Regions from separate parts of the Paenibacillus sp. FSL E2-0201 genome, predicted to be linked through region 1. Evidence: riboswitches for the same ligand, from Rfam matches in the RefSeq annotation. Region 1 holds a riboswitch; the other holds the start of a gene.
What was found. A riboswitch is a leader RNA that binds a small molecule or an ion and turns the genes downstream of it on or off. The one in region 1 is predicted to bind preQ1.
Positions count from the first base shown of each region.

Region 2: linked by a shared signal. The riboswitch ahead of queF (preQ(1) synthase) and the one ahead of NSU15_RS06400 (queuosine precursor transporter) in region 1 are both predicted to bind preQ1.

Region 1 covers NZ_CP150154.1:1,429,081-1,432,500, forward strand. Annotated here, with positions in the region: gene NSU15_RS06395 (methyl-accepting chemotaxis protein) at 1-1,215, opposite strand, end outside; PreQ1 riboswitch class I at 1,571-1,616, shown strand; gene NSU15_RS06400 (queuosine precursor transporter) at 1,627-2,340, shown strand; gene NSU15_RS06405 (AMP-binding protein) at 2,609-3,420, shown strand, end outside.
Region 2 covers NZ_CP150154.1:3,578,280-3,581,699, reverse strand. Annotated here, with positions in the region: gene NSU15_RS16150 (ABC transporter ATP-binding protein) at 1-686, shown strand, start outside; gene NSU15_RS16145 (ABC transporter permease) at 683-1,369, shown strand; PreQ1 riboswitch class I at 1,445-1,488, shown strand; gene queF (preQ(1) synthase) at 1,652-2,125, shown strand; gene queC (7-cyano-7-deazaguanine synthase QueC) at 2,155-2,817, shown strand; gene NSU15_RS16130 (6-carboxytetrahydropterin synthase) at 2,817-3,299, shown strand; gene queE (7-carboxy-7-deazaguanine synthase QueE) at 3,292-3,420, shown strand, end outside.

The DNA of each region.
Region 1 (3,420 bases):
ACGCGCTGCTTCGATCGAAGCATTGAGTGACAGCATTTGGATTTGCTTCGTAATTTCAGTAATACTATGAACGACTTCTCCGATCATTACTGAACGTTCGTTCATAATTTGTAATTGCTCCAGTGACTGCAAAGAAGCACGTTCAACCTGGCGCATTTGCAGAACAGCACTTTGAGCAATCTCATTACCGCCACTCGCCTCAGCGGAAGCTTCACTGATCTGCTCTGTGACTTCGGTAGCTGCTGAAGCAATATGCTGAATGCCGAAATTGATTTCTTCCATAGCTTTTGAATTATCTAGAGCACTGCTCGCGATGGTCGTACTACCTTTGCCGATTTCTACTACGGAAGAGCTAGAGTGGTCCGCCATTTCATTTAAGACGTCTACACGCTCTCTTAAGGAATTGGAATCGGTGACTACTGTGTTTGAGGTAACGAGTACATGTCCAATCATTTCTTTTAGGCGTAGGGTCATCGCTTGGAAGCTTCTGGATAGCTGAGCGACCTCATCAGTGCCATTAACCGTTAATTCCTCTGTGAAATCTCCCTCTGCGAGACGGGCGCTGTAAGCTGCAAGCTTAGAGATGGGACGAGTTATCCGCATGCTCATAAACCAGGCACCGGTTGAACCTATGATTAGCGTTAGCAGAGTGATCCCGGCACTGGTCCACAGAATGCTGTTTGTTTTTTCTTGAATAAAGCTTACATCACTGCTGATTCCGATAACCATCGTACTTCCGGGAATTCCGATATAAGCTGACTTATGTACACCATGGGCGTCTCTGTATGTATCGCTTAGTCCGCTCTTTCCTTTAAGAGCTTGCTGCATTGCAGAAGATACCTTAACAATTTCATCCCGCTTTAATTTTCCATCATGATCTACGGTCAGAACCTCGGCTTCCTTGCCTTTAAGATTGACTAGAAAAATAGTCTCAACCCCATGCTGCTTCTTCTTATCCTGAAAATAGAATTCAAGATTGGTGGCTGCTTGTTCGTTCTTCTTTAGTGCTTGCTGAGCATGCATGGTGTTTATATTCTTATATACGTCCTGAGCAGCTGCAGTTAGAATTTGATTGATTTGTGGCATGACATAGCTGTTGAAAATACTGGTAGATATAAAGTAGAAGCTGGTACTTAACAAAAGAGACGTGAGTAATAGAACTACAAACAATAAACGCGTGAATCGGCGACTGATCGACTGCTTGAAACGAAACATATTGTTCTCCCCTTTTTATGGACAGCGAAGCTCCATTTCTTATTGGAATACATCCTATCTCCCTACCGAGTGCTAGTGTCTGGCAACCTGCAATATATTCCATAGTTATGTAATATATCAACTAAATGGATCGGGAATGAAGTGTTTGATACTATTCTATAGAATTAACCTCTGGATGAATAGTGAAAATTTTAGTTTATAGAGCATATTTTTCTGAAAAAGATGAATTATTACTGACACTTTTATTTTTATTTAATAAAAATGGGTATAAATACCCAATTCATTATTTGTTTATTTTTATGGATTGTTTGATGACAGTGTGATAGAGTATTAATGTTTTGTTCCAAACATAAGGTAAGCCGCGGTTCGTAACCATCCCGCGTAAACAAAACTAGGAGGAATTTAAGTAATATGTTCAATTTGTTGTGGGGAGTTTTATTTGTTATTGTCAATTTTGCCTTTTTTCTACTCTGTTACCGCCTGTTCGGCAAAAATGGAATGTATGCCTGGGTAGGTATCGCTACTGTTATTGCTAACATTCAGGTAGCTAAGACGATTGCTATGCCATTTGATATTGTGATGACACTCGGAAATACGATGTATGTCACTTTATATATGACCAGCGATTTGCTTAATGAGAAGTATGGAAGAGCGGAAGCACGCAAAGCAGTTTGGTTTGGTTTCTTCACTTTGCTTATGACGACAGTCATTATGCAGATGGTACTAGTATTTAAGCCGCAAGAGACCGATATCGCTCAGTCTTCTTTAGAGACGATCTTTGGGCTGATGCCTCGACTAGCTCTGGGTAGTCTTACTGCTTACTTCATTAGTCAGTTCCTAGATGTTCGGTTATACGCCTGGATTCGCAAATATTACAGCACCTCAAGTCAGCTGTGGATTCGTTCCAACGGCAGCACGATGGTCAGTTCTTTTGTGGATACACTAATCTTCTGTACCATTGCATTTGCTGGGTTGTATAACTGGAGTGTATGGCTTGAAATTTTGCTTACAACCTATCTAGCGAAATTCTTACTAACCGCAGTAAGCACACCTATCTTATATATCGCCCGAACTTTTACTTTTGCTGAAGATGGAATACCTTCATCTGTTCAAAAGAAGGAATAAACAACACTACAGCCAGCGCGTACCGATTATAATCGATGCGCGCTGTTTGATTTTTCCGGTCATTAGAAGACTTAATCGTTACATGAAAAATGTGTACATAAAATTAATATAAAGCTAAAATAAGCTATCGTAGCAATTCTAATAGTGTGCCTTGCAATTCGGAGGTTAAAGCTGCCGTTATTGCTCTTCAATTTAAGTGCTATCAGTCCGATCGAAGAGAGTGTACATATTCGGTAGTCATAGAAATTACGAACAGGTGTGATGAAGGATGAATCTAGTAGTGCCTATACTGCGCCATGCAGCACAGCAGCCCGACAGCATTGCCTTAACCCAGGCCCAAGCGACGCATACCTATGCAACATTAGTACAAGCGATGCAGAGAATCGCGAATGGTCTACAGCAAAAGGGCTTGAAGCATGACAAAATCGCTATTTTATCTACGAATCGTATTGAATTTGTTGAAGTTTTCTTAGGGGCTATTTATGCGGGCTGTGTTCCGATTCCTTTAGATCCCAAGTGGAGCGCAAATGAGCTGCAGATGATTATAGAGCAGTGCCAGCCGTCGATGATTTTTGCTGAGCCGGAAGCTGCAAAGCATCTGGTATTTATGAACGAAGCCATCCCAACGCTGACTTTTTCAAATGAACGAACAGGTTCCTATGATCAGTGGTTGGATGCGCTGAAACCAGAAGCTGAGTTGGATGAGACGAACGAGTTATTATTTATCGGCTTTACTTCAGGTACAACCGGATTGCCAAAAGGATATATGCGTACCCATTTATCATGGTTAAAAAGCTTTGAGGTATCAAATGATGCCTTTAAATTGGATTGTATAAAAAATGTTTTAGCGCCAGGTCCTTTTGTACATTCGCTGTCCTTATTCGCTGTCATGCAGAGTCTATATGGCGGAGCAAACTTTCATATTACCCAAAAATTTAGCGCCACGCATGTGTTAGAACTGTGCAAGCAGATTCCGGGTGTGGTGCTGTTCGTTGTACCGACAATGCTCGAATCCATGATGCAGCAGGCTGTTCCTGGGCAGACGCAGATTGATGCGATTATTAGCTCAGGTGCAAAGTG
Region 2 (3,420 bases), 2.1 Mb from region 1:
GCGGAGAAATTTTAATTAATGGCATGAATATTTTACGTCATAAAAAAGAAATTCATGCCCAAATTGGCGTTGTTTTCGAGCTTCCCAATCTGTATATGCGTTGTTCTATCCGAGATAATCTAGAGCTGTTTGCTGACCTGTATAGGGTAACAGCCAGTCGGGTGAATGAAGTCATGGAAATTCTTCAACTGTTAGATAAGGAAAAAGCTAAGGTAAGTAGCTTGTCTAAAGGCTGGAAGCAGCGTGTCCTAATCGCCAGAGCATTATTACATAAGCCTCAAGTGTTGTTTTTAGATGAGCCTACGAGTGGATTAGATCCAAATTCAGCCTCACTCATTCGTAATCACATCAAGAAAATTCAATATGAAGGTACAACTATTGTCTTAACAACGCATGATATGCACGAGGCAGAAGAATTAAGCGATAGAGTAGGGATCATGCACGCTGGTGCATTGGTGGCACTTGATGAACCCCATAGACTTAAGACCATGTATGGTAAACCAGAAATTGAAGTGAAATATCAGCAGGATGGAGAAGTGATTATGAAATCCTGGCCGATAGCAGAAGCGTCTACAAAAGATCATATTTATCAGCTAATGTCTAATCATCAAATGATAAGTATGCACAGTAAAGAGGCTTCGCTGGCAGATGTATTTGCTGCCTTGACGGGAAGTGAGTTAAGTTGAGTTATCCGTTATGGAAGCTGTTTAAGCATGAGTGTAAGGATATACTACGTAATCCAGCAACTGTAATCCTAATTGTATTGCCTATATTTATGGCTAAAATAATCATCACTGTAGTGGACAAGAGCGGTCTAGATTTCATGCTTCTTTCAACTTGGATCTTGTTTGCTCAAGTAATGGTTGGAATCATGATTACCGGCCCAGGATTAATTGAGGAGCGAGAGAGTAAAACTTATGATGCACTGTTGATCTCACCGTTAAGCAGAGGTCAGATCATTATTGCTAAGGCGGGTTCTGTTCTTGTCTTTTCGTTATTTTCACAGCTGATAGTTTATGTACTTAATCAAGGGTTGAACATAGATTTATTGTCTTCGTTGATATATATGTTATTGGGTGGAATGATCTTTGTACAAGTTGGAATTATCATCGGATTAAAGGTAAGTTCCTCCAAAAATGGCTCGGCCATCAGCTCTGCATTTATGGTTCTTTTTTTCTTGGTGGCTTCTGTTTACTTAGCTCTTCCAGAATGGACTTATCCGATCTTTGCAGCTTTGCCGAGTATTGAAATCACCCAGAACTTGAACAGTATTCTTAATGGAGAAGGGATATTGCCTGTAGAAAGTCTGCTGTTGCTCATATGGATTGCAGTGCTTTCGGTTTGGATTTGGAAGATCGAGAAAGAGTAGAACTTGTCAGGAGCAGGCCACCCGTGGTATAGTTCAAGACGCAATATGCTTAAAGAAGAAGTCTGCACGGATTGTGCAGGAGAGGTTCGCGAACTCCCTCTATAAAAAACTAAGAGTATATTAAACCGTATAAGCGGATGCTGTCCTTTACCCGGACGTTGCTTCCGTTTCTTCTTAGTGGAGCCAAGTTTTCGAAATCTCGTTCTTCTTTCCATTACCGGCCAAGGCCGAAGGAAAAGAGAGGGGTTTTTTGTCGTGTCAGAAGGAAGATTAAAAGAGGAAATGCAAGAAGTCACTTTGCTTGGTAATCAGGGAACGCAGTACAAGTTTGGTTATGATCCAGACATTCTAGAAGTATTTGATAATAAGCATCCTGGGCGTGATTATTTTGTTAAATTCAACTGCCCTGAGTTTACTAGCTTATGTCCTGTTACAGGCCAGCCGGATTTTGCCACACTGTATATTTCGTATATTCCTGAACAGAAGATGGTGGAATCTAAATCATTAAAGCTGTATTTATTCAGCTTCCGTAACCATGGTGACTTTCATGAGGACTGTGTCAACATTATTATGAATGATCTGATCTCACTGATGGACCCACGGTACATTGAGGTATGGGGCAAATTCACTCCGCGTGGCGGCATATCTATTGATCCTTATTGCAACTATGGAAGACCGGGTACGAAGTATGAGGCGATGGCGGAGCACCGCTTGATCAATCACGACCTCTATCCGGAAAAAGTGGACAACCGCTAATCCCAATAAGTTGATAAGGAGAGATTAAGATGAATAAAAAAGCACTAGTTGTATTCAGCGGCGGACAAGATAGCACCACTTGCCTGATTTGGGCATTGAAGCGTTTTGAGGAAGTGCAGGTAGTTACCTTCAACTATAATCAGCGTCATGCGGCTGAAATCGAAGTTGCTACAGAAATAGCAGCTAAGTTTAATGTAAAACAGCATATTCTTGATTTGGGACTGCTGAATCAACTGGCACCAAATGCTTTAACACGGCAGGATATTGATATTGTGGCTGGCGAAGGCGATGACCTTCCAAGTACGTTTGTGGACGGACGAAATCTGTTGTTTTTATCTTTTGCCGCAATATTAGCTAAACAGTTAGGTTATTCCCATATTGTTACTGGAGTCTGCCAAACGGACTTTAGCGGATATCCGGACTGCCGTGATGTCTTTGTGAAATCATTGAATGTTACGCTGAATTTATCTATGGACTATGAGTTTGCAATACACACTCCACTGATGTGGCTGGATAAAAAAGAAACGTGGAAGATGGCCGATGAACTGGGTTATTTTGATTATGTTCGCGAACACACTCTGACCTGTTATAACGGCATAATTGGCAGAGGTTGTGGAACTTGTCCAGCATGTCTATTACGTCAGCGGGGACTTGAACAATATGAGGCGGAAAGAACGGAGGTCCGTTCTTAATGCTTAACGAGGTCTCAGTCTGCAAAATATTTACGTTCGACGCGGCGCATCAGTTAGTGGGTCACAAAGGGAAGTGCAGTAACCTGCACGGTCATACGTATAAGCTCGAAGTAGTGCTTAAGGGCAAACCTATGACCGCGGAAGGCCATTCGGACGAAGGGTTTGTAATTGATTTCAGCGATATCAAAACAACAGTGCAGCAAAGCCTTGTAGACCGTCTAGATCATGCTTTTCTCGCTATGGGAAATGAACCTGTGTTAGAGACGTTAACGAATACGGGTTCCAAAGTAGCTTTGCTGTCTTTCCGGACCACCGTTGAGAATATGTCTTCATATATAGCATACAAGCTTAAGCAAGCGGGGCTTCCCTTGTACGCTGTAAAGCTATGGGAGACACCAACCTCTTGGGCAGAAGTGCTGGCTGAAGATATCCCTGAGGATGGACCATCTTACCGCTTGTATGGAGGCTGTGATTGTGAGTAAGATTCCTGTAATTGAAATCTTCGGTCCGACCATTCAAGGTGAAGGTGCGGTAATTGGTGTGAAGACTATGTTTGTCCGCACCTATGGCTGCGATTATCGCTGTGGCTGGTGTGACTCCGCT